4 regions of the Halanaerobium sehlinense genome follow, and region 2 is predicted to be linked to each of the others. Evidence: riboswitches for the same ligand, from Rfam matches in the RefSeq annotation. Region 2 holds a riboswitch; each other region holds the start of a gene.
The links. Region 2 has a riboswitch for cyclic di-GMP ahead of ACZ446_RS10870 (hypothetical protein). Riboswitches for the same ligand answer to the same signal wherever they lie in the genome.

Region 1 (7,516 bases), 690 kb from region 2:
TACTTTTGCATTCATGCTTACCCATAATTTTTTACCATCAATTTTATAAGCCTGGTACTCAAAATTTTTGATTTCATTGTCTTTTTTTAATTTCTCTAAAAGTTTCTGCCTTTTTTTCGAATCAACATAAAAATCTTTGCTAAGATATTTGTATTCTTTTAAAATTTGCTCAACATCTTTAGCTCCCAGCATTTCTGCCATGCTGGAGTTAATATACTCAATTTTATCATTGAAGGTAGTTCTAAAAATTCCTATAGGAGCCTTATCAAGAAAATCAAAATATTCTTCTGACATATTCTTATATATACTACTGTCATTATCACTCACTGATTAACACTCCCTTTTTAATCTTTCTTTTCTTATTTTTGTTTTACATTCTAATAAAAAACTATTTAAGGCAACAACTTTACTATTAACTAATTCTTTATATCCATTAAAAATCATTTATTGCTTTAATTTATTAAATTAAGTTAGCTGACTATATTTTTAGAGACCATACCTTATTAAAAAGGTTTGGTCTCTAAAATGTATTAATAAAGTTTATATAGCTAAGACTTACAAGTTAAATTTATTGATCACTTCTGTTAAATCAACAGCCATTTTTGTTAAGTCTTCTGAGGCATTCACAATTTCTTCAGTAGAAGCACTCTGTTCCTCACTGGCAGCTGCTACCTCTTCTGCATTACTGGCTGCTTCTTCACTAACCGAAGCTATTTCTCTAATTGTTGCTTCAACATCTTTACCATTTGAACTTACTCTTTCTGAGCGATCATTAATATTTTCAATTAAATCTCTTAATCTTACAGCTGCTGAATTAATTTCTTCAAAAGACTTACCAGTATTTCTAATCGCATAAACACTGCCATTTACTACTTCTTCGGTAGCATCCATCCGATTAACTGCAGCTCCAACTCCATTTTGAATCTCTTTTACCAGGCCGCCAATCTGGTTTGTAGCATCTTCTGATTCTTCTGCTAACTGTCTTATCTCGTCAGCAACAACAGAAAACCCTCTTCCAGCTTCTCCTGCTCTGGCAGCTTCTATAGCAGCATTCAAAGCTAAAAGATTAGTTTGAGCAGCGATATTGTTAATTAACTCCACAATTTCTCCAATTTCATTTGATAAATCTCCCAAATTATTTATTGTTCCTGCTACCTCTTTAGTATTACCCCTAACATTTTCTATCTGTTCAACAGAGTTTTCTATTGAATCATTACCGTCTGCAATATTATTCATAACCTTATCTGCCTGGTCTTCCATATCTCTTGACATCAGAGTTACATTTTGAATCTGATCTATCAGTTCATCAATTTTGCTTGTTGTCTCTTCGACCTGAGCTGACTGTTCTTCTGCTCCAGATGCAACCTGCTGAATAGACTGACCAACCTGGGTTGCTGCAGTTGCTACTTCTTCACCTGAGGCTGAAAGTTCTTCACTTGAAGCTGAAAGATTCTCAGCAATTTCTGTAACTTTAGTAATTATCTCATTTAAATTTTCTTTCATTTTATTCAAGGAAGAAGCTAAAGTTCCTATTTCATCATCTCTATCTATTTTAACATCATCAAGTGCCAAATTACCTTTTGAAATTTCATTAGCCATAGAGACTGCTTTTAAAATTGGATTGGCAATATATCTGGCTATAAAATAAGTTGTAATCATACCTATGATTACAGCAATAACAGCAATCAAAATACTCATGTTCCTGGAAGTAACCAATTCTGCTAAAACATCACTCTCATCTGCTGTCATAGCTACAACCCAACCTCCAATCCCAACTGGAGCATAAGCCAATTCTTTTTCCACTCCAGTATATGTATATTCTCCAGTTCCAGACCCACCTTCTATCATTCTATCTGTTAAGTTTTGAAGTTCGGTCTGACCTGTTAAAACATCTGTATTACCTATATACTGTTCATCTGGATGAGCTATTGTTCTTTTTTCTTGATCAATGATCCATCCATAACCAAAACCATCAATCTCCATATTTTTAATTAAAGTCTGTAAATACTCACTTTTTACTGTAGCTCCCATTACTCCAAGCAGATTATTATTATCAATTATTGGGGCCGCAATAACAATAACTTTTTCACCAGAAATTCTACTTGTCATAGGAATAGAGATAGCTGTCTCCTTGGTTAATAATACTTCTTGAAAGTATAAGCGATCACTAATGTCAATACTACCCCCATTCAAGATATTTCCAGCACCATTAGTATCAACAATTAAAATAGATTCTATATTTGGGTTGTTAATCTGCGATAAGAATTCAGACTGCTCTAGCCAGTTCATAGATTTAATTTTTTCTGTATTTGAAAAGTCTTCTACTTGAGTTTCTAAGCCAGAAAGCCATTCGAAAATAATCTGTGCATTCTGTTCCGCACTGTTCAATGAGCTGTTAGCTGTCGAACTTTGGATAAGATCACTAATAAAATAGTTAAATGCAATAGAGGTACCAGCCATCAAAACCAAGATCATAACTGCAATGATAAGAACCATTTTCCCTTTTAAGCTTTTAAACATTTTACTCTCCCCTTGTCATGTTTTAATTAATTAATTAATAAAACACTTGAGACAAAGCTAAAAGTCTAATCATCTTTTCCAAGTAAAAAGTTTTAAAGTCAAGAAATTGTTAGGCCGCCTTATTAACAATCTTTATTAATAAAAGTAATAATTTTCCTTTATTAATAAAAAAATAAATACTTCTCGCTTAATTGCGTAGTATTTATTCAGTACTGTAACATTTTTATCACAGGCAACCTGGCAGTCATAGACTTAATTTCCTTAGACCCATAGCTTTGCGTCATCATTTTTCAATGATTTTGCCAAATATTTAATAAAATTAATTATATGTTAATTATATAACATACTTTTACAAAATAAAACACTAATTTTGAGACAAAATTTAACTTTTTTCGACAATCAACTATTTATAAATTATTTTTCTTCAATAATTTATCTTCATACATATTCTTATCAGCTTTATTAAATATTTCCTTAATATCTTGTTTAGAATTGCTTTTAACTGCTAAACCAATCCCAAAAGAAAGTTTATTCCCCTCAACATCAATCTTCTTGCTTTCTTCCCTAATTCTTTTTACAATTTTCTCAGCATTTTTTTTAGAAGTTTGGGGAAGAATAATTGCAAACTCATCACCGCCAAATCTAGCTAAAACATCTCCTTCTCTCAAGCTTGACCTAAGCACCTCTGCTGCTTTTTTTATTAATTTATCTCCAGCTAAATGACCGTAAACATCATTGATCATCTTCAGACCATTTACATCAATAACTAACATGCTTAATGGCAGCTCATCTTTATTATTAAGCCTCTTTAACTCCTGATCAAAATAAGCTCTATTGTATAGTCCGGTTAGCTGATCATTATAACTTAAGTACTCAAGCTTCTTTTCTTTAATTCGTAGCTTTGTTAAATCTACCTGCATCGATAAAATACCAGTTCCTCTATCAGGCAGTTTAATCTTAGTTTCCTTAAAATGAGTATAATAATGCTCTCCATTTTTATTAATATTATCAAGATTAAACTCTAAGTCCTCTCCTCCTAAAATGGTATCGATATGTTTTTTGGCCTGTTCAATTCGCTCTTCAGTAACTAACTTATTAAAAATATTATCTCCTACTAATTCATCTTTACTGAAACCAGTCATTTCACATAATTCCTCGTTAACTTCCAGAATATTACCTTCTGAATCTTCAACCAGCATCCCAATTGGAGCACTATTGAAGATTTTTTTATATTGTTTTTCCTTGGTTTTTAAAGCCAATTCAGCATTTTTTCTTTCAGTAATATTTTCATGCATAATTAATACTCCCGCAGCAAAGGGCGTTACTATCAGTTTAAACCAGGCATCCTCTTTAAGTAAACCATCCGGATATTCTAGCTCAAACTTATTTTCCCTATTTTCAATAACAGCTTTAATCCCGGATTTAATATCTGAAATTATTTCTGCAGAGACATTTTTGATTTTTTTAATAAGTTTTATATAGTTTAAGCCTACACTATTGTTCTTTATATTCTTTTCGATTTTTGAAACATATTTCTTCCAATCATCATTTATAAAAATTATTTCTAGATCTTTATTCAAAATCACACTCTTATATGCTAGAGAATTAAGAAAACACGGTGTGTCACAAAGCACTTTAATCACCTTCTAAAAATTTTATGAAATAATAATCTAAAGTTTATTATATCACTCAGCTTAATAAGGGTAAAGTTTAAAAAGGGGGGAAGCATTTTAATTTAATCAAATAAATTTCGAATTAAATTAATTTTCCAGTCATCGACATTTACTATAATGAAACTACTTTCTGCCCTTGTTTAGATACATATTCTGATCTGCTTTGTTAAAAATTTTATCTAAACTGCTGCTTTCGTCTATCATAACTTCAAACCCAAATGAAATTGATAAAGGTTTTTCTAAGTCTCTATCTTTATTAAATTGATTAATATTTTTCTGTAGTCTCTGGCAAAAACTTTTTGCTTCTTGATAATTGGTCATGGGTAAAATCATAGCAAATTCATCGCCGCCTATGCGGGCAATTATATCTTCTGTTCTGGCAGTTTTTTTCAATACTTCTGCTGTATTAATTAGATATTCATCACCCTTTTTATGCCCATAATTATCATTTATTTTTTTGAGTCCATCCAAATCTCCAATCACAATTGTTAGTGGATGCTGACGGGAAGAACTTAATCTTTTTAATTCATTTTCAAAATATCTTCTGTTGTATAAACCGGTCATTTCATCATGAAAAGAAAGATATTCTATCTGCTTTTCCTTCTTTTTCCTCTCAGTTATGTCTCTATACAATCCATATATTCCAATCTGACCATTTTCTAATTTAATTGGAAAGCCCTGCAGATGAATATTAATCCTATCACCATTTTTTGTTTTTCTTATACTTTCGGCCTCAACTTTTTTTCCTTTTTTAACATCCTCAGTATATTTTTTGCCCGATTTTGATAACTCTTCCGGTAGGATAAAGTCATCAACATTCTTGTTTAAAAGCTCTGACTGTTTAAATCCAAATAAAGATTCAAATTTTTTGTTAACCTTAATTACCCGATGACTTTTATTTAAAAGAACTATTGCCTCTGTTGAATTATTAAAGAGCTGTTCAAAGTATGCTTTTTGTTCTTTAAGTTTTTCTTCTTGAATCTTTCTTTCAGTTATATCAATACCTGTTGCTACAATATATTTTATCTTATTCTCACTATTTAAAATAATATTATTGGACCATAGAATCAATTTTTCTTCTCCATCTTTTGTCAGCCAGTAATTTTCATGTTCATTAGGATAGTCTTCATTTTTTAGTAGTTTAAATTTTTTTATAATTTCCTGCTTTTCTTTTTCTTTTATAAATAAATCCAAAACTTCCTTGCCTTTAACCTCTTCTTCTTTATAGCCTGTAAGTTTTTCGCAAGCTTTATTAAAAAGAATTATTTTTCCTTTAGAATCTATTAATATAACAAGACTACTTTGAACCTCTAAAATTGTTGAAAGAAAATCTTTCTGTTCTTTTATCTTTCCCTGGGCATATATTCTATCCAGTGAGGCTGTAACATGAGATATTAAAATTTCTGCCAGTTCTAAATCTTTTTCACTAAAGGCATTTTTTTCAGAAGCTGCTGCCTGAAAAACACCATAGCTGCCAATAGGAATGCTTATCCCTGATTTAAAAATATTTTTTATAGAGACAGCTTCAAAGCTATTATGAATATCATCAACAATAATACTTTTTCCTTCATTATAAGTTTTAGCAGCTATGCTCTTTTCCGAAATTGATATTTTATCCTGTTTAAAATCACTTGAAGAAGCTAATGGTATAAATTCTCCCTCTTTTGCCAGTATAACATTACAGAGATTAAATTCTAAGAGGCTTTCAGCTGCTTTTACAGTCATTTTACATATTTCTTTTTCTTTTATTAAATCCTTAAATTCTACAGCTATCTTATGCAACTCTTTAACCACATATTCTTTTTCTTTTTGATCTGTAATATCTTCAGCTGAGCAGACGACATAATCCACCTGCCCATTTTTATTTAATTTAGGATTTTTAGTTATTGCAAGTAATCTTTTCTCACCCTGATGATTCTTTAACCATTCTTCTGTTTTAATCTTTTTCTTTTTATTAAAGACTTTTTTATTGCTCAAACTACATATTTGAACCTCTTTATCAGACATAAAATTTTTTAACTCCTTATTTTCTATATCTGATTTATTGACTCCTAAAAACTCTGCGTGGGCCTGATTTGCTTTTCCATAAGTAAAAGGATCTTTTAGATACCAGACCTGAGTTTCAATTGTATCCAGTATCATATTTATCTCTTTCATATTTGCTCACCTCACATTACAGCTTATCCTGAAATAATAATAGTTATTAATAATTATATTCTATACAACTATCTAAATCCCTTTATAAATCATTGATTACCAGTATCATAGGATAGAAAAACCGTCCCGAGAAAAAGGGACGGTAAAATAAGTAATATTTACTTTAATAAGTTAGCAAGGTGAAAGTTAGCTACTTTATAATTCAAACTTGTCCAGATCAGATTCAAGATTTTCAGCTATTTTAGCCAACCTATCTGCACTGCTTGATATTTCTTCAGTAGCTGCGAGTTGTTCTTCCCCATTAGCTGCAACCTGCTGACTGCTGGCAGCAAATTCTTCACTTACAGATGCGACTTCGCTCATTGAATTTTCAAGATAATCACTGTTGTTTGCCATTTTTTGAGAATTATTTTTTAACTTTTTAACTATTTTTCTAAATTGGTCTGATGCTGCTTCAATTTGATCAAAAACTTCTTCAGTACTATTAATTGCATCAACACTTTCTTCTACAGTTTCAGCGTTTTCTTCCATTCTATCAACAGCTTTCTCCACCTCAGACTGAATTTCATTAATGATTTTTGTTATTTTCTCGGTAGCTTTAGATGATTCTTCAGCTAACTCTCTAATTTCATCTGCTACAACTGAAAAACCTCTGCCTGCTTCTCCAGCCCGAGCGGCCTCAATAGCTGCATTAAGTGCTAGTAAATTAGTTTGTTCTGAGATGTTACTAATAAATTCAACAATTTTGCCAATCTGTTTTGATAATTTGTCTAAAGCAGAAATTGTATTTGCCACCTCTTCAGAATCATTCTTTACCTCATTGACTTTGGAAATTGTCAGATCAACTTTTCTATTTCCCTGATCTATATTTCTAACCACTCGTTTTGAAGCCTGATCCATCTCTAGAGAAGCACTCTCTACATTTTCTATTTGATCATCCAGTTCTCCCATATTATGATTCATCTCTGTAATTTGAGCAGTCTGTTCTTCAGCTCCGGAGGCCAAATTTTGAACTGATGAACCCACCTCTTCTGCAGAACGGCTGAGCTGGCTTCCCGCGGCAGAAAGTTCTTGACTAGAAGAAGCTATATCCTGTGCCATTTTATCAATTTTTATCATAGTTGACCTCAGATTCTCCTGCATAAGATTAAGAGCCCTACTTAAAT
Region 2 (7,516 bases):
ACCCATTATCGGGGTGGTGATCTAAAAAAGACTGGTTTAATGATGCATGATATCTGCACTATTTGTTATCTATTACGGCCTGATATTTTTGAATTTCAGGAAACTCATTTAGAAGTTGCTCTAGATGGTCCTGCCGCTGGTGCTACGGTAGCTGATTTAGCAGCAAGGTATACAGATGAAAAAAATGTGAAACTGGCTGTTGAAATTGATCAAAAAGAGTTTAGAGACTGGGTAATGGCTGAAATCAAGAAGCTTAAATAAATGTATGTTAAAACAGGAAATTTTATGAGAAAATATGATATTTTTATCTCATTTTAAAAGTTAAAAGGAGGGAGTTCTGGTAGATGGAAGAATATAAAACTATTGGTCTATTATTGATAATAGCAGCTGTTGTAATAGCTTTAATTGGAGCAGTAATCTACTTTGGTGGAGCTTCACTTTCCTGGTTTGGTAATTTACCTGGTGATCTAAAAGTAGAGCACAAAAATTTTACTTTTTATTTTCCAATGGCTACAATGCTTGTCCTGAGTCTTATTTTAAGTATAATAATCAAGATTATTTTATATTTTTTTAGTTGAGCTTTGTTGACCAAAAAGAGTTGAATAGTGCAGGCAAAAAAATTAAAAAAAGGATTTTGTTCTTAAATCTTTAATTATATTAAAGTGGATAGTCTAACAATTTTATTTGAGATAAAATTCAAAGGAGGAATAAAAATATGATTCCAACTAGAAAATTAAAAACAGGTGATGAAATTCCAGTTATCGCTTATGGTACATGGGACATTGCTGAAGAGAATGTGGGAGAAAAGGTAGAAATTGCAGTAAAATCAGGTTATAACCACATTGACACAGCTGAAGGCTACCATAATGAAGCTGGAATTGGTGAATTTTTAAAGAATTATGATCGGGAAGAGTTATTTATAACTTCGAAAGTGCTGCCTTCTAACTTAAATTATGAAAGCGTTATCAAGGCCTGTAAGCGTTCTTTAAAAAAATTAGGAACAGACTATCTTGATTTATATTTAATTCACTGGCCTAATCCAGCTATTTCACTAAGAGAAACTTTACAGGCGATGAAATATCTTCGTGATCAGGGTCTGGTAAAAAACATAGGAGTCAGCAACTTTTCAGCTTATCAGTTGAATTTTGCTTTAAAAATCACTCCGGTACCAATTACTGTAAACCAAATCGAAATACATCCCTGGTTATATCAAAAAGAGCAAAAAGAACTACTGGAACTCTGTCAGCAGAATGATATAGTTGTAGAGGCCTCAGCTCCACTGGCCAGAACAGAAGTTTTAAAAGATGAAACAATTGTAGAATTAGCTGATAAATATGATAAATCGCCAGCTCAAGTTGTTTTAAAGTGGGAACTTCAAAAAGGTATTGTTCCACTGCCTAAGTCAAAAAGTGAAGGTCATATCAAAGAGAATTTAGATCTATTTGACTGGGAACTTGCAGCAGATGATATAGCAAAAATTGATAATATTGATCAGCACAAGCGAATATATATGATAAATCTAGATGATGACACTTATGGAATTAGTTCTTAAATTTGAAAATCTAAGTTTAACCTGGGTATCCTGTGAAAATGCAGGGTACCTATTTTTTTGCAATTCACAAAAAAATCAGAAAAAAAGAAGGACTTCAATAACTTGTATTGAATAGTATTAAATAGACAGACATCAGTCGTCTGACAAACAAAAATTTAAAGGAGGAATTTAGATTTATGTTTAAAAAATCAAGAAAATTAATGCTGGGTATGACTTTGTTTTTAGTTTTAGCTCTGGCTTTTACTGGAGCAGCACAGGCTGAAGTAAAAAACGTCATTCTCTTAATTGGTGATGGTATGGGTATTGGTCAGATTGATATGGCCCGTTATTTCGCCGGTGGCAAGGATCATGAACTGGAATTAATGAAACTGCCTGAAACAGGTATAATGATGACCAGCTCTACAGAAGGTGTAACAGATTCAGCTGCAGCTGGTACTGCAATGGCAACAGGCCGCAAGGTTTATAATGGTGCAATTGCCATGAACAAAAATGGTGCAGAACTGGATTCGGTCTTAGACTTTGCTCAGGTTAGAAACAAAGCTACAGGAGTTATCAGTACAAATATGGTAACTGACGCAACACCAGCTGCTTTTATCGCCTCAGTTGAAGATAGAGGCATGGGTGGAGCAATTGCTAAACAGGCTATTGCAAATGGTGTAGATGTAATGCTCGGTGGTGGCCGTGAAGATTTCATGGAAGAAGAAGCAGGAGAAGACTTGATTGCTAAGGCAAAGAAAGAGGGTTATCAGTATGTTTCTGATAAAACTCAGTTAGAAAAAGTTATTGCAATGGATGGAAAGCTGCTGGGGCTCTTTAATGAATCTTATATGAACTATATTAATGACCGTGATGATCTTGGGTCACAAGAACCTTCATTTGAAGCCATGACAAGAAAAGCAATTGAAGTCCTATCTGAAGATGAAGATGGATTTTTCTTAATGGCAGAGGGAGCTCGTATTGATCATGCAGCACACGCAGCAGATGTTCCTGGTGTTGTAGCAGAAACTCTTGATTTTGACAAAGGTGTAAAAGCAGCAGTTGATTTTGCTAAAGAGAATGGAGATACTTTAGTAATTGTAACTGCAGACCATGAAACTTTAGGGTTTTCTGTAACTGAGCCAATTAATAAAGAAGCTTTAATGAATATCGATGTTTCTCCAGAATATATGGCTTCTCAAATGACTAGAAAAGAAAATGGTAAGGGTTATACTGCAGCAAGTGTTAAGTCTGTTTTTGAAGAATATGCTGATATCTCTTTAACTGATGCAGAAGTTGCTAGATTCAATGAACTAATTCTTGATGATGAAGGAAATATTAAGTATTCATATCTTGTAGGATATGAAATTGGTTCAATCATAGCTAATGAGTATCAGGCAGGAGTAGTTAACACTTATATTAGAGCTAATTCTTCTACTGGGGGGCATACTCTTAACTCAGTCCCAGTATTTGCTTATGGTGAAGGTGCAGAAGCATTTAATGGTATGATGCAGAATACTGAATTCTCTAAACTGCTATTTGAATCAATGCGCCCATAAACAGCTAAAAACAAAAATTAAATAGTAATAATTAAATAGATTTAATAAATGGTGGTAGGTTATAAAAAACTTACCATCATTTTTTTATGAGACTATTAATTTAACTGCTCAAAACAATAATTTTTAATTTTATCTTCACTAATCTGACTCGTTCTGTTATAATTAAACTAGTTCGTTATCTAAAAATTGACTTGAAAAGAGAATTTGAATAATTTAATTAAGGGGTTTATAATGAAAAAATATTTTGTTTTAATGATTTCACTGTTATTGTTTTTAGGAATTAGTACAGCGGCAGCAGCTCAACCTAAAAGCAGCTGGGAAAAGAGTTTTCAAAAAGAATTTAGTGGATTAGGCTACTCAATTCAAAATTCTTGGGATTCAGAAATGGAAAATCAGACTGAAATAAATAGTGAAGCGGATAATAAAGCTTCTGTTAAGCAAATTGGCAGCGGAAATAGTGCTTTAATTGTACAGAATGGTAATTTGAATAGTGCTTCTATAACTCAAATTGGAGAAAGCAATAGAGCAGTGATCAAGCAGTTTTCTGATCGTGATAATGCTGTGATTAAACAAAGAGGCAGTAATAATAAAGCTGTTATTATTCAAAAATAATCTAATTTAGTAGGCCTTAATCAGCCTATTTTTGTTCATTTGATTTGCTAGAGAATTAAGTGATATTTTAGCAAAATAAAGATTGCTAATAAGAATTTTATTATATATAATATAAGCTAATAAAAGAATTTAATAGCTTCTTTTATAAAAGGTAAACTTATCGTGAGGTAAGGACACAAAGCTGAGGATCTCAATATGAGATAGCCGGCTGCTAAAAGGAGGAAATAATGAAATTTAATTTAGAAGCAAGCATTTTAAAGATTATTGTTTTATTAATTTTGGCTTTAAGTCTTTTTTCTATAGTCGTTTTTGCAGAATCTATTAGTGGTGAAGATTTACAAATTGAAAAAAATGCTTCTGTAAGTGCAGCAATACCGCCTTTTCAAAAAGTTAATATTGTTGAGCTTAAGAATTTTAATGATAAATTTTTAATAGATAATTATAAAGAGGCTGGAGAAATAATTGTTGAAGATGCTTTGGTGATTGAAGTTTTTAGTAATGCAGACTGGAATTTACGATTGAATAATAGAAATATCTATTCCGAATTAATGATCAAAAAGAGTGATCAAAGTAATCTAGAATGGCAAAAACTAAATTCAACTACTGCTAAATTTCTAGGAAGACAAGGTATTCAAAAAATAAGTTTTGATCTGAAATATATTTTAGATCATAGACCTAAAGTGAAAATTGGAAGGAATAATTTAGGTTTTGATTTAAGATTTAGTATAGAACCAATTTTATATTAAAATAACTGAGAAAAACAGAGCTGATATCAGCTCTGTTTCTTTTTTAACTTATCTAAAAGGCTGCCCACTCTTTTTTCGGCAGCTTTTTTTTCATCTTCTTTTAATTTGAAACTGATTTCTAAGATGCTTCCTTCTTCTGCAGCTGCTGGAAGTTCTGATACTGGTAGAAAAAAATCTTCTTTTTCCTGAGGTCGAATTAAAAGTCTTGCTTTTCCATTTTCAATTTTATCAACTGTTACTTTCATTTGATCATTCCTCCTATTTAGTAGTTATTGATATCTAGATTAATTTCTCTAATTATTTAACATTAGTTATCCCCACCATCCAAATAAGTTAATTGATAGTTATTTTATCCTGCCAGCGATCAAATTTATAATCATCAATACCATTAATTTTTTTGATTTCTTCAAGTTTTTCAAAAGGACCATGTTCACTTCGATATTTTATAATTTTCTTAGCTGTTGCTGGTCCAATTCCCCAGAGCTTATCTAAAACAGCCGCCTCAGCTGTATTAATATTGATCAATGCTGTTTCTGTTTTTGGGGCATTATTACTTTTTGAATCAAATTCTGCTCCAGCTATTATATTATCTGAAATTCTTTCTGTTTTTACGGTATGGTTTCTACCATCAGCTGTAATTACAATGTTTCCATTTAAATCATTTCTAAATAGATTGGCTCCTGTGCTTTGGTACAGTTTAATTATTTTTGCTTTTGGGTGATCATAATTGTTATCAGAGCCAACTTGAATTACTGCAGTTTTTGGCTTTAAACTTTTTACCCAGGCTGCTGAGCTAGAAGTATCACTACCGTGATGAGGAACCTTGATTATATCAGCTTTTAGATTTGGATTTTTTCTTAACAATTCTTTTTCTACTTCCTTTTCAATATCTCCTGTAAATAAGAAGCTTTGCTGACCATATTTCAAGAGAAAAACCAGCGAAGAATTATTTAAATCGTACTGATCAAGATTTTGGTCTGGGTGTAGAAAGTGAATTTTAATATCTCCAATATTTAATTTATCTCCCTGACGAGGGGTATCAAAATTAATATTTTCCTGATCTATTTTGATTAAATAATCTTCATAAGTTTTAGAGCTGTGGACTTTACCACTGTCAAGGACAGCAGTGACCTCAAAACTGTCTATAATATCTACCAGTCCTCCGATATGATCAGCATGAGGATGAGTGCTAATTATATAATCCAGCTTTTTGATGTTTCGATTTTTTAGATAATTAATTATTTGAGCGGCCACTATATCTGCTCGATCACCACCATCAACTAAAATATTATGCCCCCCTGGTTCTTCAATCAAAATCGAATCACCCTGGCCAACATCTATAAAATGAACTTTTAGGTTTTGAGCTGTTGTATTGAAGCTTAGAGAAAAAAGCAGTAAAATTACTGCTGATAAGGCTAAAAATATAATCTTTTTTTTGTCCATAATTTTTCCTTTCTGTATCTGTTATTAAATTAGAGTGTTTTTAACTGAAAGAATTCATTTCTATATATTATACAACTTCTAGATTTTAACTTAAAATCCTTTTATTTTATGTGTTAAAAAATTACTTTTCATTGAATTAATTATCTGATATGATTATAGCGAAAAGATATTATGCCAAAAACCTGGGAGGAGTATAAGTGTTTGATAATTATAAATTAGAAAAAAGACTGCAGTATTTATCTCTAATACTTTTTCTGGCATTTATAATAAAATACAATTATTTGATGCTGCAGATTTTTTATGCTCCTTCACTGACAGCACTAACAATTAGAAATTTATTTTTTGTAACTTTTTACCTGAAATTTATAGAGCCTCTGCTTATTTCAAAAAAGATAAGACAGAGGTTGTTTTTCATGCTCTTTCTTTTTTCATTTTTCTTTGTCGTTAATTACTGGTATAATCGCTATTTCGGTAACTTTTTGAGTATTAGCGACCTTTCGGCAGGAGAGGGAACTGGAACTTTCTCGATGTACCAGGTTTTGTTTACTCATATTTTTAAATTTAGAGATTTGATTATAATTCTGGACCTTGCTCTTTTGGGTTTGTTTGGTTTTAATTCACTACCTGACTTAAAATCAATTACTGAAATGGGATTATGGGATCGTTCTTTTAATAGTTTATCTAATAAAAATTTAACAATTTTTGCTGTAGTTGTTATGCTTTTATTGATTCAGGTTTTTGCAGGCAGTCTGATTATGGGGGATCTAAGTCCAGCTGCACTTTATCAATCTGGCAGCTCTTATCTGGCTACCGTTTATGGAATTCTTCCTTTATATACAATGGAAGCTTATAGTTATTTTACCCGCAGTGAAGAAAAACCAAGACCTGAATTAGAAGATGTACCATATTATCAAAAACAAAAACAGTTAAGCACTTTTAAAACTCTGCCGCAGGATACAAATGTTATTTTAATTCAGGTTGAATCACTTGATGCTAAAATAATTGATTATGAACAGCAGGGTAAGCAGGTTACACCTTTTTTAAATGGTTTAAAAGGAGAAAGTCTTTATTTTGAAAATTTTTATGCGCAAAAGGTTAACGGCAGCTTTGATGCTGATTTGTCAACTTTAACTTCGCTTTATCCGGTCAATAGAAGCTATGTTTTTAGAGATATTGATTTAAGTCGTTTTCATTCTTTACCACAGCTGCTTAAAGAAAGAGGATATAAAACACTGGCTTTTCACAACAATGACCGTGATTTTTTCAACCGGGCGGAAGCATATCCAGATTTGGCATTTGATTATTTTTACAGTCAGAGAACCTTTCGAGAAGTAAATTTTCCTGTCCCTAAAGAGAGAGGGCTTGGGATAAATGATTACGATTTTTTTGATGCTTCAACAGAATTAATTAAAGAGGCTGCAGCAGAGGATAAACCTTTTTTTGCTTATTTGATTTCTTTAACCAGTCATACACCTTTTAATTTTTATCCAGAAAATGCAGTGGAAGATTTTGCAGAAGTTAATAATAATTTAGTCCATAACTATTTTAAATCTATTAGTTTTTTAGATAAAGCACTTCAGAATTTTGTTTATAAGTTAGAAGAAGCAGGGATAATGGAAAACACACTT
Region 3 (7,516 bases), 560 kb from region 2:
CAGCAGAAGGTAAGGAAAAAGTTTTAACTATTCTGCAGGAGGGAGATATTTTTGGCGAGTTATCACTATTTGACGAAGATCCTCACCCTTTAACAGCAGAGGTAATGGATGATGCCCGTCTTTTAATTATTCCCTGGAATGAGATGGAAAAGCTGATTACCGAAAGACCTTCTCTGGCAATTAAAATCATTGAGGCTCTATCCAAAAAAACACGCCTCTTAACAAGTCAGGTGAGAGAATTGGTGTTTCAGGATGCTGCAGGCAGATTAGCCAGTTTGCTTTCCCGCCTGGCAGAAGATTTTGGCCGTGAAATTGATGAAGGAACTGTCATTGATCTGGTTCTAACTCACCAGGAAATTGCCAATTTAATTGGTTCCTCTCGGGTGACTGTAACCAAACTGATGAATAAATTCATAGATGACGGCATGATCACCATTAAAAAAAGAAAAATTATAATTAAGGATTTCGAATCACTGGGAGAAAGACTTCAAACAATATTTTAATTGAAAACTGGAGTTAAATATTCCAGTGGTCTGAGAAAATACATAACAGACACGCTGGTATTTAAGTCCAGCGTGTTTTAACTTTTTAATTAATAAGATTCTAATATTTATAAGATTTTAGGAGGCAGAAGATGAGTATTTTTATACCAGATAGTGAAACAAAGTTATATGGTTTATTAGGTAAAACTTTAAGCCATTCAATTTCTCCATCCCTGCATAATAATGGATTTAGAGATTTAGGATTGAATGCAATTTATTTAATGCTGGAAACAAAAGAAAAGAACCTGGAGGAATATATTAATTCTTTAAAAACCTTAGGTTTCTCGGGCTGGAATGTTACAATTCCTTATAAGGAAAGCATAATTCCCTACTTAAATGGATTTTCTTCTCTGGCAAGAGCCTCAGGAGCGGTTAATACTGTTTTAAATAGAAGAGGGCGCTTAACAGGTTATAATACTGATGTGATTGGGTTTCAGCGTCAGGTAGAAGAATCAGGTTTTGTAGCTAAAGATAAAAGAGCCGTTGTAATTGGAGCTGGCGGAGCAGCTAGAGCAGTAATTGCAGCACTGATTCAGCTTGACTTAGCAGATATTACTATAATTAACCGGACTGTAGAAAATGCGGAAGAATTAGCAGGACTTTTCAGAGAAGATAATCCTAAGCAAAATATTGATTTCTGCAGTTTGGAAGAGCAGGAATATGCAGAACCTCTAAAAGCGGCTGATTTGGTAGTTGATACTACCCCTGTCGGGATGTATAGTAATAATATTAAGAATAAATTGGTTATTAATCCAGATTATTTACACGAGGAACAGCTGGTAATCGATCTGGTCTATAATCCTTTAAAGACCGAAATTTTAAAAGAAGCAGAAAAAAGAGGAGCCCAGATTGGAAACGGGCTGCCGACTCTGATTTATCAGGCAGAGGCTTCATTTAAGCTCTGGACCCAGGAAATGCCGCCCAAGAAAAAGTGGTATCAGATAGCAGAGGAAGCAGTAACTAAAATTGAAGCTGATACCGAAAAATAATACTTTTAGGTAATGTTTTTCAAAAAAAATTATTTTATAATTTAATTAAGACAAAAAAAATATAAATTAAATATTAAAAGCAAAGCAGTCTAAAGGCTGTGACGCAAAGACATAAGTCTAAGGGGAAACCTATGATAGTTATGTTTGCCTCAGGTGTAAAATTGCCAAAGTGAATCAACTTATGGCAATTTTTTGCTTTATAAACTTAAATTATCAAAAAGATTAAAATTTAATTAAAATTTTGCAGGAAAAATTAAAACTCTGTCGAATTTTACTATAACAGCAAAAAGATTTACAAAATATTTCAAAAGTCGACAAAATTTTTATTGTGAGGTGATAATTTGGCTTTTAAGAATCGAAAAAAATTAGGAGAACTTTTATTAGATCATGAATATATAACTAGAGAACAGTTGGATTCGGCTTTAGAAAAGCTAAAGGATACTGACAAAAAAATTGGTGAAGTTTTAGTTGAACTTGGATATGTTAGAGAAGAATCTCTAATTGAGGTTTTAGAATTTCAAAGAGGAATTCCTCATGCAGATTTAGATAAATACTTTTTTGATCCTTCGCTTTCAAATTTAATACCTGAAAATATTGCTAGAAGATATTTAGCAGTTCCGATTGAAAAAAAGGGTGAGAGTAAACTAAAAGTTGTTATGGCAGACCCAACAGATTTAGTAGCAATTGATGATTTAGAAATGTTAAGCAATTTAACAATTGAGCCACTTTATGGAGCACCTAATCAAATTCGTTCAGCTATAGACAGACTTTATGGTAATCAAGATATAGATATTTCTAATATTTTTGAAGATTTCAATTTAGATGACGTAGAAGAGGTATCTGATAACCAAAACGAAGAAATATATGAAGAAGCTGAACTAAGAGAGATGGTTGATGAAGCACCAATAATTAAATTGGCAAATTATATTATTTCTAAGGCCTATCAAAAAGGTGCAAGTGATATTCATATCGAGCCTGAAGAAAATAATATTAGAGTTAGATTTAGAATAGATGGTGTTTTAAAAAAAGAAATGACTGCACCTAAATCTTCGCATAGAGCATTAGTTTCAAGAATTAAAATTATTGCTAATCTAGATATTACTGAACATCGTGTTCCTCAGGATGGCCGAATCAAGATGATTTTCAAAGGGGAAAATTTAGATATGCGTGTTTCTACCTTACCTACTGTTAGAGGAGAAAAAGTGGTTATTCGTCTTTTAGCGAGAAATACGAATCTTTTAGATTTAGATAATTTAGGATTATCAGATTATAATAGAGTTAAATTTGGAAATTTAATTAAAAAGCCAAATGGGGTTCTGTTATTAACTGGACCAACTGGGAGTGGAAAGTCAACAACTCTTTTTGCAGCTTTAAATGAACTTAATAGTCCTAAAATTAATATGGTTACAATTGAAGATCCGGTTGAATATCAAATTCCTGGTATTAATCAGGTTCAGGCTAAGGTAAAAGCAGGATTAACTTTTGCTAAAACACTGAGATCAATTTTAAGACAGGATCCAGATATAATTATGATTGGAGAAATGAGAGATGAAGAAACTGCAGAAATAGCAGTTCGCTCTGCTTTGACTGGGCATCTGGTTTTTAGTACTTTACACACAAATGATGCAGTTAGTTCAATTACACGATTGATTGATATGGGACTAGCACCCTATCTTGTAGCTGCTTCTTTAAATGGTGTCGTGGCTCAGAGACTTGTAAGGAGGCTCTGTCCTCACTGTAAAGAAAAAAGAAAACTGGACAGACCGGATTTAAAATACTTAGGAGATCCAGAAATTGAAGAAGCATATTTTTCAGTTGGTTGCAAAAAATGTAATAATACTGGATATGATGGACGTTTAGCAATTCAAGAAATTTTTGAAATAGATAATAAGGTTAAGGAAATGATAAGTGATAATATTTCTAAAGAAAAGATTAGTGAATATGCCAAAGAGAATGGAATGATAACTTTAAAAGAAGATGGAATTGCAAAAATTAAAGCAGGAGAAACAGATGTTTCTGAAGTTGAAAGGATTATATATTAACGTAGGATTGGGGAGTGATGTTATTGGAGTTTGAAGAGCTATTAAAAATAGTATCCCAAGAAGATCAGATTTCTGATCTTCATTTAACAGTATTTTCTCCTCCGTACATTAGAAAAAATGGAAAACTTAAACCCTATACTAAGTATAATGGAGAAGTAAGTGTTGAAGATACTGAAAATTTAGCAAAAAAAATGATGAATGATAAACAGTATAAAGAATTTAAAGAAAAAGGAGAACTAGATTTTTCATATAGAATTCCTGGTACATCTAGATTTAGAGTTAACGCCTATCATCAAAGAGGAAGTGTTGGAATTGCACTAAGAATTATTCCAAACAAAGTTCCAACAATTGATTCAATGAATTTACCTGAAATTTTTAAAAAATTTGCTTATCAAAGAATGGGGCTTGTTTTAAGCACTGGCCCAACTGGGAGTGGTAAATCCACAACACAAGCAGCGATAATTAATGAGATAAATCAAAACCGTCAGGCTCATATAATGACTTTAGAAGATCCAATAGAATATCTTCATAAACATAATAAAAGCCTTGTTCATCAGCGAGAAGTCGGTAGTGATACTAATAATTTTAAAAAAGGATTAAGAGCCTGTCTTAGACAGGATCCTGATGTGATTTTAGTAGGAGAAATGAGAGATTTAGAGACAATTCAGATTGCACTAGAAGCTGCAGAAACTGGACATTTAGTACTGGCTACATTGCATACAAATAGTGCACCAGCAACTATTGATAGGATTATTGATGTTTTTCCAGCTGCTCAGCAGGATCAAATAAAAATACAGCTTGCTTCAGTGATCAGTGCTGTAATAGCCCAGCAGTTAGTTCCAACCAGGGATCAGGGCGAAAGAGTTGCAGCTTTTGAAATAATGATGGCGACATCGGCTATCAGAAATATTATTCGTGAAGGTAAAACTAATCAGATTTATTCGGCAATTCAAACTGGCGGCCGTTATAATATGATGACTATGGATAATTCTCTTCTAAAACTATATCAGCGGGGAAAAATATCAAGAGAATCAGTTTTACATTACTGTAATGATATTAAATATGTTAATGAAAAACTTCGTTAGTTTTAATCTTCTAAGTTAAGGGAGGTGCAAAATGGCTCAACTTTATAGTTATAAGGCTCGTGGACAGTCAGGACAGGTTTTGAATGGGAATTTAGAAGCAGTAAGCAGAGAAGATGCTGCTAAACAATTAAGAGAAAAAAATTTACATGCTGTATCAATTAAAGCAGTTGAAAGTGCTGGAGAGCAAAAAGAATCAAGACTAACTAAGGATATAAATCTATCTGAGTTTAATATTTTTGGTGGTGGATATAAAATTTCAGAGCTTGCAAATTTTGCTCAGAGACTTTCTGTTTTAGTTGCAGCTGGAATACCTCTTGTTAGATCAATTACTATAATTAAAAGGCAGTCAAATTCTAAACAGGAAAAAAACATGTTAGCAAAACTTTTAGCAAGAGTTGAGGCCGGAGAGACATTATCTTCTGCTTTAAAAGAACATCCTAAATATTTTCCTAAATTATTTATTCATCTAATAAAAGCCGGGGAAACCGGTGGTGTTTTAGATGAGGTTTTATCTGAATTAGTTGAGTATTATCGGAAGCGGGATAAAATTAATAAACAGGTTAAATCTGCTCTTTATTATCCAGTTGTTATAGTGATTGTTGCTATTATAGCTGTATTTATCTTGATGGGTTTTGTACTGCCAAATATTTTAGAGATGCTGGTTAATTTTGGAGGAGAGATTCCACTTCCAACAAAAATATTAATTTTTGTTAGTAATATTATCTCTAATTACTGGTGGGCAATTTTAATTATCTTATTAGCAGGGTTATTTTTACTGAGCACTTATATTAAAACTCCTAAAGGAAAATTAAATAAGGATAAGTTATTATTAAAAATTCCTGTTATAGGAGATTTAATTAGAAAAGTTGTAATAGCAAGATTTGCCAGTACTTTAGCACTTTTAATTAAAAGTGGAGTTAATATTATTAATGCACTGCCTGTTATTGAAGAGGTTGTAGACAATGAAGTTTTTGCAGATGTTTTATTAGAAACCAGAATGAGAGTTAGAGAGGGATCTACACTTTCAGAACCAATTCGACAGAGTGGAGAATTTCCACCAATGGTAATTCAGATGCTTCGGGTTGGAGAAGAAAGTGGTAATATAGAGGATATGTTAAATAAAATATCCGACTATTATGATCTGGAAGTAGAGAATGCAATTGAAGGAAGTATTTCTTTAATTGAGCCAGTGATGATTATTATTTTAGCTGTAGTTGTTGGTGGTATTGTAGCTTCAATTATTTTACCACTCTTTAGTATTTACAGTAATTTCTAAGCTTTAAAAAAGGGGGTGAAGGACTAAAAACAAGAGCTTGTAGTTGAAATTTTAGTTATTTTTTAAACAAAATGAGGAGGAATAAAAAATGGAAAAAATAAGAGATATTTTTAGTGGAAATGAAGGTTTTACTTTAATTGAATTATTAATTGTTATTGTTATTATTGGTGTACTGGCCGCAATAGCTATTCCTAATATTGCTGGTTTAGGTGATAGTGCAGATAGAGAAGCTATAAGAGCTAATATGAGAACATTAATGGTTGAATTAGAGGCTCATAAAGCAGAGAAAAGCAATGTTAGTTTTTCTATAACTGGTGGGGGTACACTATCAATAAGTGATGATAATAATACTGGTGCTGATGCATTTGATAGTAGTGCTATACCAACTTTGAATCAACAAACAGTATTTTTTGTTGATAATACAGCTACTGGTGAAGATTATAATATTCAAGCACAACCGGCTGACGGTGATACTACATGGACAGTGACTATTAATGATGGTTCTATAACAACAAGTGGTTTTTAATATATAATAATTATTGATTAAATATGAGGCAGTTTGAATTTGGTTTATACTAACAACTAATTTTTAACTGCCTCAATTTTCAAACAAAAGCAAAATTATTGGGAGGATATTTATATTGGCTAAAAACAATTTAAGTCAAAAAGGATTTACCTTAATCGAATTATTAATTGTAATAGTAATCATCGGTGTATTAGCAGCAGTTGTTATGCCTAATCTAATGGGTATTAGAGAAGAAGCCCGCAGAGAAGCTCTAACTTTTAATACCAGAACCTTATTAACAGAAATAGAGGTATATAGATTTAAAGAGGGGGAATATCCTACTGCTGCCAATACATCAACTTTTATAACAAATTTTAGAGATGAATTTAATGCCTTAGACAGCATAGTTCAGGAAATAGGATTGGAAAGTTATGAACCATATCATTATAATAGTGATGGTGATAATTTTGTTTTTTCAGTTAAACTTCCTGGAGAAAATGAATATGTAGGTATTAGATCTAATGGTGATTTAGAAGAAGGTTTAAACAGTCATTTAAGTTTAGAGTGAGTATTTAAATATATAAAATGAATGGAAGGATTCTATGATATTTTTATTGTTTATAACAGGATTGATAATTGGTAGTTTTTTAAATGTAGTTATCTACAGACTACCTGCAGGTGAATCAATTATTTATCCAGCATCTCACTGTCCTAATTGTGGTCATAGATTAACTTCACTGGAATTGATTCCAATTTTCAGCTATATTTTTTTAGGAGGGAAATGCAAAAACTGTAAAGCAGATATTTCAATCAGATATCCTATTATCGAGTTATTAACCGGAATTATATTTATTATAAATTATATTTATATATCTGATTTAACCATCTTAATTGCTGGTTTAGTATTTTCTTCTTTAATGATATCACTGACAATGATTGATTTTGATCACCAAATACTTCCAGATAAATTAACCCTTGGAGGTCTTGTAGTAGGATTAAGTTTTAGTCTTTTTAGAACTGACATAACTTTTATTTATTCTTTATTGGGAATTTTAGCAGCTGGAGGCTTATTATTTT
Region 4 (7,516 bases), 830 kb from region 2:
TTAAATTTTCATCAGCTTCAACATTTTTTATTCCTAATAAATTAGCATAATTAATTAAATTATTTTGGACTTTTTTTAGTTCCTTAGTTTTTTCTGTAAGCTGCTTTCGATACGAATTCAATTTATTCTTCTTCTGGGTGAGCTCTATTTCTAATTTATCAGCTTTTTCTTTTTCCAATTTAGAACTTTTATAATAAGAACTATAATAAATGAAAACAAAGCCGGCAATTAATAGAGAAAAATATTTAATTTGGCTGTAACTTATAATAAAAGAAGAGCTCAAAACCAGAATTGATAAAGCTAAACCATAATAAGTATTTTTTAAAATTGAAGCAGGACTTTTATAGTCATAGTCATTTATATTAGCTTTAATATTTTTTACTTCAGCATCTAATTTATCAATTTCTCCTTTTATATTATTTACTGCTGTCTTTAAACTTTCATTTCTGCTTAAATTATCATTAAACTTTTCTGTTTCAATTAAATCCAAATTTATTTTATCAAGCTTTATTAAGGGCTGCTGCCAGCTGTAATTTAGATTTTCTAGTTCTAGAGTTAAAGTCTGATATTCATTACTAATTTTGTTCTTTTGTTTTTTTAAATTTTTTATTTTTTCATTAATCAGGTCAATTTTTTGCTGCTGATTATTTATTTTGGAGCTATTATTTTTTATAAATTCTAGAAAATCATCTAATTTATTAGCTTTTATTGACTTATATAAATCATTTTTATTAGATTTCATTTTGTTTTTTATTGAAACAAGTTTTTGCTGATAACTTTCAATTTGCTCAAGTTCCAGATATTCTTCATTTTCCTTAACTGATGACTGCTCTATTTCAACCTGTAAATTCTCTATTTTTGTAAGAGTAGGATAATTATTTTTGAGCAGATCAAGCAGGAAAATTTGATTTTCACTTTCAGTTATTTCTTTATCTACTGTTTCCAGTTTATCTTTTGAAACTTTCAATTCTTCTTTTTTTTGATTAAACTCTTTAATCTCTAATAATGCCTGATCTCTTAATGACTCAGCTTCCTCAATTTCTTTAAAATAGGGCTTAAATGAAGCAACTGAAGGATCACCAAGAGTACCTCCTATATTTTTAGCATAATTATAATATTTATCTGCCAACTCTGGAACTTTAACTAATTCTGACAGACCAGCACCAAGAAGAATTGAGTATAAGCGTTTTTCTCTCTTTTTACCTTTTGCAATTTTAGATAACTGCTGCAGTTCGTCAAGGGTAATAGTAAAAAGTTGTTGGTAGCTCAGCTGGTCTAAGTAATTAAAAAGTTCTGGAGCTTTGACTTTATTTTGTTTTTCATCTAAAATCTTAGGGGCAGCATAACCCTCTAAATACAAGCTGTAATTTCTATAATCTCTCTCAATTTCAGCCTCAATATAATATTGATTGCTGGCTGGAGGAATTGACTTATTCTGTGGCAGACCAAATGGTAGATGGCGCAAAAGTTTTAAAAAGCTGCTCTTGCCGGCTCTATTATGACCACCAATTACAACCAGGTTATTAGAAATATCCTCTAAATTTTGGTTATTAAATATTCCAAAATCACGAATATAAATATTTTTATAAAACATTTAATCTCCGCCTTCTATTAATTCAGATATAATTATCTTTTCTGCTTCTTCTAAAATATCTGCCCGTATTTTTTGATCCGCAAAAAATTTATGATTTTCCCTATCTTCGGGATTCTGATCTCCCTGCCAGATCTGACCCCACTCAGCAGCTAATTCCCTTTTTAATTCTGGATCGGTTAAAATATCATTTATTAACTGGTCAATATTTTGGTAAAGTTCACTGCTTTTTTTAAGCTCTTCTAAATTCTTTATAGGAGCTGTAGTTCTAAAAACTAAAGAATGCAGCCAGAGATTTGGACTTTCTCCTCTAAATCTGCTTCTGATATCTTTTAAAAGTGTTTCTTCAAGCTCATCTCGATTAGCATCTAGATGTCGATGAATTCCAGTTCTACCCTTAATATATAATCGAACTATCACAGCCTTAGTCTTAAAAGTTTGAGACTCGTTTTTCAGTCTAAGATTTTCGATAGATTTGTCCAATCTGATCTTTAAAAGCTGCAGCAGCTGACTAATATTATCAAGTTCTTCATATTTTTCTAAATCAATTTCGATTTTTTTGAAAACAACAGGAGCCAGTGGAATAAACTTTTCTTTAACTTTTAAATTAGAATCAACTTCTATTAAAAGAGCTCCTTTATTACCTTCTTCACTAATATCATGAGCCTGCAGAGTACCAGAAAAATTTATTGATGGTTTATGATTGAGCTTTTGATATTGATGAATATGTCCCAAAGCCCAATAATGTATTTCATTTTTAGTCAACAGCTCACTTTTAGTTACAGGTACATAACGGTTATTATCCTTATTTAAAGCAGTATGCAGGAGAGCAATATTAAAGACTGAATTGTCCGGTGCTGTATAATAATTATACATTGTTCTATTCTCGAATTTTTGTCTGTAAGACTGCCCTAAAATTCTGGCTGCTAACTTTCCGTTCTTTAAAAATTCATAGCTTTCCACATTATCACTTGAAAAATATTTAACATTTTCAGGCAGCTCAAAAACTTCATTTTCTATCCCTGCTGGATCATGGTTGCCAGAAATAACAAATATTTTAATGTCATTTTTATTTAAGATTTCAGCCTGCTCTAAAAAGAAATGACTGGATTTAATTGATCTGGCTTCTCTGTCATAAAGATCTCCTGCAATTAAGATAAAATCAACATTTTCTGTCACTGCCAGTTCAACTAAATTTTGAAAAGCCTGCTCAGTTGCATCAAATAAAACTTTATCCACCTGAGTTTCAGAGGGAATATTGCAGCTTAATTTTTTGCCTAAGTGTATATCTGCTGTATGAATAAATTTAATATTTTTTGCCATTACTGCCTCCAAATTTAACTGTAGTCTCTTTCAGTTCTATTTTCCCATTTTACAAAAAACCAGGAAAAAACAAAGATTTCTACTGTATATTTAACTAATGCAATTCCATGTTCAACTAAGGTAGTATTGGTGTAAATTAAGCCTTCAATTGAACCCGGTATGGGAGCAGCTGCTCCTATAAAGGAAAAACCCCAGATTATAAAAAATAATTTTTGCCAGGCATAATCACTTTTAATAATATTGTCATAAAAGGGATATAAAATAAAGGCAAAAATAGCACCTCTAAAAATTTGAAAAACTGATGCTATCCTAAAAAGTTCAGGTTCTGATGCTTTAAAATCGTAATAAGCATCAATATTAGTAAATGAGACAACATAATTTTCAAAGTTTTTAAAAATAACCCCTATGAAAATATAAATTAAAACATGGACAAGAATGAAACGAATCGTAAAATAAACAAATCTTTTAGATGGTTTATGCATCATTATCCCCTTTTTTATTTTAGTATTTATTTAAAAGCAGATCTAGCCTCTTAATAATATTTCTATATTAAGTAATCAAATCCTGTAAAATATTTTATAATTTAGAATTAAAATTATTGACTAATATTAATCTTAGTAATATAATTATATATATGAAGGAGCATCCAAAAAGCAAAACATTTGCAAAAATGTCTCGCAAAGCTATGGACCCTTTTAGGGCCGCCAGGCTGCCAGATCTTCTCCTTAATTTTATGGTCTATAAAAAGGAGGTTATCTTATGAAAAGCTGGAATCGTTTACTGGCAGTTTTTTTGGTTTTGGTTCTTGTATTTAGTTTAACTCTCTCTGTACTGGCAATAATAGATCCGATCGATGACCCAGAAGACCCTGAAGAACCAGATCCACCTACAAAAGAAAAGGGTAATAATGGTGTTGGTAATGGACTTGATCCACAGCCACCTGGAGATCCAAAGGAAAATGATACAGATGAAAGTGATTTACCCCCTGGACAGCTGAAAAAAATTAAATAAAATTTAAGCAGCCTGTAGAGATTTAATTTCTACAGGCTTTTTTTATTACTAATTTTTTATTTGAAATTATAATTTTAGTTAGCTAATTTTTTTCTTTAAAACTTTCACCAAAAGTTAATTCCTCTGCTAAATCACCTATAAAAGGCAGCTTAAATACTTCACCATTGTAGGCTTTATACATCAGTAAAAACCAGAGAATAGTTCCAACAAAAGTTATTAAAGAAGAAATCATAACCCCAATTACCGGAATTACTAAAATTAAAGAAGAAGCTATAAACAAGGAAAAAAAGGTGATTAATGACTGCATCGCATGGAAACGAACATGATTGTTTTTCTTTTCAATAAATAGAAAAATCAAACCCGTAACCCAGATACCTGCATAGGCTAAAATTGACTCGATATTTTCATCAAGACCGAGACTGGTTTTTTTGTGATACATAAATTTGAGATAATTATCTGATTAGATAATATCTCTTCCCCCTTTCTTTCTCAGCTTTAGTTTATAAATTTTAATTAAGTTCTTCTAATCTTATTTTAACATAATCAAGCAAATTTAAAAAGCAGTAAATATTTTAAATAAGAAAGCCCGCCTGTTCTCTTTAAATTTGAGAATTCAGACGGGTAATTAAGTCAAAAAGTTTAGTTAACTTTTATAGCTAAACTTTAAGCTGATTATTATATATATTCTAAGTCTATATTTATTCTAACTCTAAGATTAATTCTCCTGATTCAAGCTGCTGACCTGCCTGAGCATGGATAGCTGCAACTGTACCAGCTGCAGGAGCAGTTATATTTGTTTCCATCTTCATAGCTTCCATAATCACTAAGCTCTGATTTTCTTCAACTTCTTCCCCTTCTTCAACTAAAATTTCAACAATATTACCGGGAAGACTGGCTCCAATTTCCATTTCATTATTAGGATCAGCCATCTGCTTAACCGCAGAATCAGCTTTGGCAGTGCTTGCTTCATCATAGATTTTTATCTCTCTTCTAAAACCATTTACCTCAAAAGCAAGTCTGCGGAAACCCTGGTCGTCAACTTTACCAATCTCTAATAATTTGACAACTAAAGTTTTACCTTCTTCAACTTTGATTTCACTTGTTTCACCTTCACGTAGCGCATGGAAGTATACATCACTACCCATATGACTGAGGTCACCATATTCTTCAAGGTAATCTAAATATTCTTTATAGACCTTTGGATAAAGTGCATATGCTAAAAGGTCCTTTTGAGTTGGTTCAAAATCATATTCTGATTTTAGTTCAGCTGCAGCTGCCTCAAAATCATAATCCTCAAGTAAAGTTCCAGCCCTAACTGTAATCGGTTCTTCCCCTTTAAGAACGATCTCCTGTATATCTTCCGGGAAACCTCCAGGAGGCTGACCAAGCATACCTTTAAAGTAAGCCTCAACTGAATCCGGGAAAGCCATATTTTTGGCCTTTTCGCAGATATTATCTGGTGTCAGATCATTTTTAACCATAAAGATTGCTAAATCTCCTACCATTTTAGAAGAAGGAGTAACCTTTGGTATATCACCCAACATAAAGTTAACCTTACGGTACATTTCCTTAAATTCTTTGAAACGGTGACCTAAACCAACACTCTCTACCTGTGGTTTTAAATTAGAATACTGACCTCCAGGGATTTCATATTTATAAATTTCGGCTGTACCTGACTTTAACTCAGATTCAAACTGGGAATAAACGGGTCTAACAGCACCCCAGTAATTTGAGATTTTCTGAATATCTTCAATATTCATTTCTGGGTCACGATAAGTATTAGTTAGAGCTGCTACAATTGAGTTAAGTGGTGGCTGACTTGTCAATCCTGCCATTGTATTAAAGGCGGTATCCACAATATCAACTCCTGCTTCAGCAGCCATTAAAAGGGTAGCTCCACCATTACCACTTGTATCATGAGTATGCAGGTGAATTGGAATAGAAATTTCAGCTTTTAAAGCTTTAATTAATTCATAGGCAGCATATGGTTTTAAAAGTCCAGCCATATCTTTAATTCCAAGAATATGTGCTCCCATTTCCTCTATTCCCTTAGCTAAATCTACATAGTAATCCAGATCATATTTAGCTCTTTTATCATCCAAAATGTCACCTGTATAACACATTGAAACTTCAGCAATTTTACCCTGTTTAACGACTTCATCTATAGAAACTTCCATTGCTGGCAGCCAGTTTAGAGAATCAAAAATCCGAAAGACATCTATACCAGCATCAGCAGCTTCTGCTACCAGATTACGAATTACATTATCCGGATAGTTCTTATATCCTACACCATTTGAACCTCTTAAAAGCATCTGGAATAAAATATTAGGTATTCTTTCTCGTAGACGTTCAATTCTTTCCCAGGGAGATTCTTTTAAGAATCGATAAGAAACATCAAAGGTTGCTCCTCCCCACATTTCAAGTGAGAATAGGTCCTTGGCTAAATGAGAAGTCGCTTCTGCAATCTTTTCCATATCTACAGTTCTCATTCTGGTTGCCATCAGTGACTGATGGGCATCTCTATAAGTTGTATCAGTTAAAAGAATTTCTTCCTTATTTTTAATCCAGTCTACAACTGCTTCCGGACCGCCCTGATCTAAGATCTGTTTTGTACCTTCCAAACCATTAATTTTTTCAAATTCAGGCACCTTGGGCACATCAAATTCTGGTTTTTTACCTCTTGTTTCATTAACAATTTTTTCACCAAGATAACTTAAAATCTTCTGTTCCTGATCAGATCCAGGTCTAACATCAAGCAGTTCAGGATTGTTGGAAATAAAACCGGTATCACAGGTTCCTTTTTGAAATTCTTCATGGTTTAAAACATTTATTAAAAATGAAGCATTAGTTTTAACACCGCGAACTTTCATTTCTTCAACTGAGCGCATTGCCTTTCTGATTGCATCTGAAAAAGTTCGGGACCAGGATATTGTTTTAACCAGCAGACTATCATAGTAGGGGTTAATTACAGCACCTGTATAGCCATTACCTCCATCAAGTCTAATTCCATAACCTGAACCTGTTCGATAATGGTCCAAACGCCCTGTATCAGGAATGAAATTATTTGCCGGGTCTTCAGTTGTCACCCGACACTGAATTGAATAACCATTAACCTTAATTGATTCCTGGTTAGGAATATTAATTTCTTCAGAATCAAGTCTGTACCCCTCAGCAATCAAAACCTGACTCTGGACAATATCAATTCCAGTAATCATTTCACTGACAGTATGTTCCACCTGAATTCTTGGGTTAACCTCTATAAAATAATGATTGTCATATTTATCAACTAAAAATTCTACTGTACCAGCATTTTTATAACCTGCACCTTCACATAATTTTAAGGCATCTTTAAGAATTGCCTGTCTTTTTTCATCACTTAAAGCAACTGCAGGAGTAAATTCTACAAGTTTTTGATGACGCCTCTGAATTGAACAGTCTCTTTCAAATAAGTGGACAAGATTCCCATGCTCATCCCCAAGTATTTGAACCTCGATATGTTTTGGATTTTCAAGATATCTTTCGACAAAAATATCATCAATTCCAAAGGCCTTACGGGCTTCTTCCTTGGCATCCCTGAACTGGGAAATTAAT

Region 1: it holds a riboswitch for cyclic di-GMP, as region 2 does, so the genes downstream of both, ACZ446_RS00390 (methyl-accepting chemotaxis protein) here and ACZ446_RS10870 (hypothetical protein) in region 2, are expected to answer to the same signal.
Region 3: it holds a riboswitch for cyclic di-GMP, as region 2 does, so the genes downstream of both, ACZ446_RS08070 (GspE/PulE family protein) here and ACZ446_RS10870 (hypothetical protein) in region 2, are expected to answer to the same signal.
Region 4: it holds a riboswitch for cyclic di-GMP, as region 2 does, so the genes downstream of both, ACZ446_RS06730 (hypothetical protein) here and ACZ446_RS10870 (hypothetical protein) in region 2, are expected to answer to the same signal.

What each region holds. Positions count from the first base shown of each region.
Region 1 is NZ_AP042442.1:74,114-81,629, reverse strand. Features, by position in the region: gene ACZ446_RS00395 (PAS domain S-box protein) at 1-327, opposite strand, end outside; gene ACZ446_RS00390 (methyl-accepting chemotaxis protein) at 556-2,520, opposite strand; cyclic di-GMP riboswitch class I at 2,749-2,834, opposite strand; gene ACZ446_RS00385 (sensor domain-containing diguanylate cyclase) at 2,928-4,100, opposite strand; gene ACZ446_RS00380 (PAS domain S-box protein) at 4,317-6,350, opposite strand; gene ACZ446_RS00375 (methyl-accepting chemotaxis protein) at 6,546-7,516, opposite strand, start outside.
Region 2 is NZ_AP042442.1:2,231,707-2,239,222, reverse strand. Features, by position in the region: gene rihC (ribonucleoside hydrolase RihC) at 1-261, shown strand, start outside; gene ACZ446_RS10890 (DUF2905 domain-containing protein) at 345-578, shown strand; gene ACZ446_RS10885 (aldo/keto reductase) at 716-1,552, shown strand; gene ACZ446_RS10880 (alkaline phosphatase) at 1,729-3,087, shown strand; gene ACZ446_RS10875 (hypothetical protein) at 3,319-3,699, shown strand; cyclic di-GMP riboswitch class I at 3,840-3,915, shown strand; gene ACZ446_RS10870 (hypothetical protein) at 3,927-4,445, shown strand; gene ACZ446_RS10865 (DUF3006 domain-containing protein) at 4,472-4,690, opposite strand; gene ACZ446_RS10860 (MBL fold metallo-hydrolase) at 4,779-5,888, opposite strand; gene ACZ446_RS10855 (LTA synthase family protein) at 6,086-7,516, shown strand, end outside.
Region 3 is NZ_AP042442.1:1,670,853-1,678,368, reverse strand. Features, by position in the region: gene ACZ446_RS08080 (Crp/Fnr family transcriptional regulator) at 1-503, shown strand, start outside; gene ACZ446_RS08075 (shikimate dehydrogenase) at 635-1,531, shown strand; cyclic di-GMP riboswitch class I at 1,600-1,683, shown strand; gene ACZ446_RS08070 (GspE/PulE family protein) at 1,873-3,573, shown strand; gene ACZ446_RS08065 (type IV pilus twitching motility protein PilT) at 3,597-4,658, shown strand; gene ACZ446_RS08060 (type II secretion system F family protein) at 4,690-5,934, shown strand; gene ACZ446_RS08055 (prepilin-type N-terminal cleavage/methylation domain-containing protein) at 6,023-6,460, shown strand; gene ACZ446_RS08050 (type II secretion system protein) at 6,576-7,007, shown strand; gene ACZ446_RS08045 (prepilin peptidase) at 7,042-7,516, shown strand, end outside.
Region 4 is NZ_AP042442.1:1,399,494-1,407,009, reverse strand. Features, by position in the region: gene ACZ446_RS06745 (AAA family ATPase) at 1-1,594, opposite strand, end outside; gene ACZ446_RS06740 (metallophosphoesterase family protein) at 1,595-2,914, opposite strand; gene ACZ446_RS06735 (hypothetical protein) at 2,929-3,399, opposite strand; cyclic di-GMP riboswitch class I at 3,557-3,631, shown strand; gene ACZ446_RS06730 (hypothetical protein) at 3,674-3,925, shown strand; gene ACZ446_RS06725 (DUF4870 domain-containing protein) at 4,008-4,364, opposite strand; gene ACZ446_RS06720 (pyruvate carboxylase) at 4,624-7,516, opposite strand, start outside.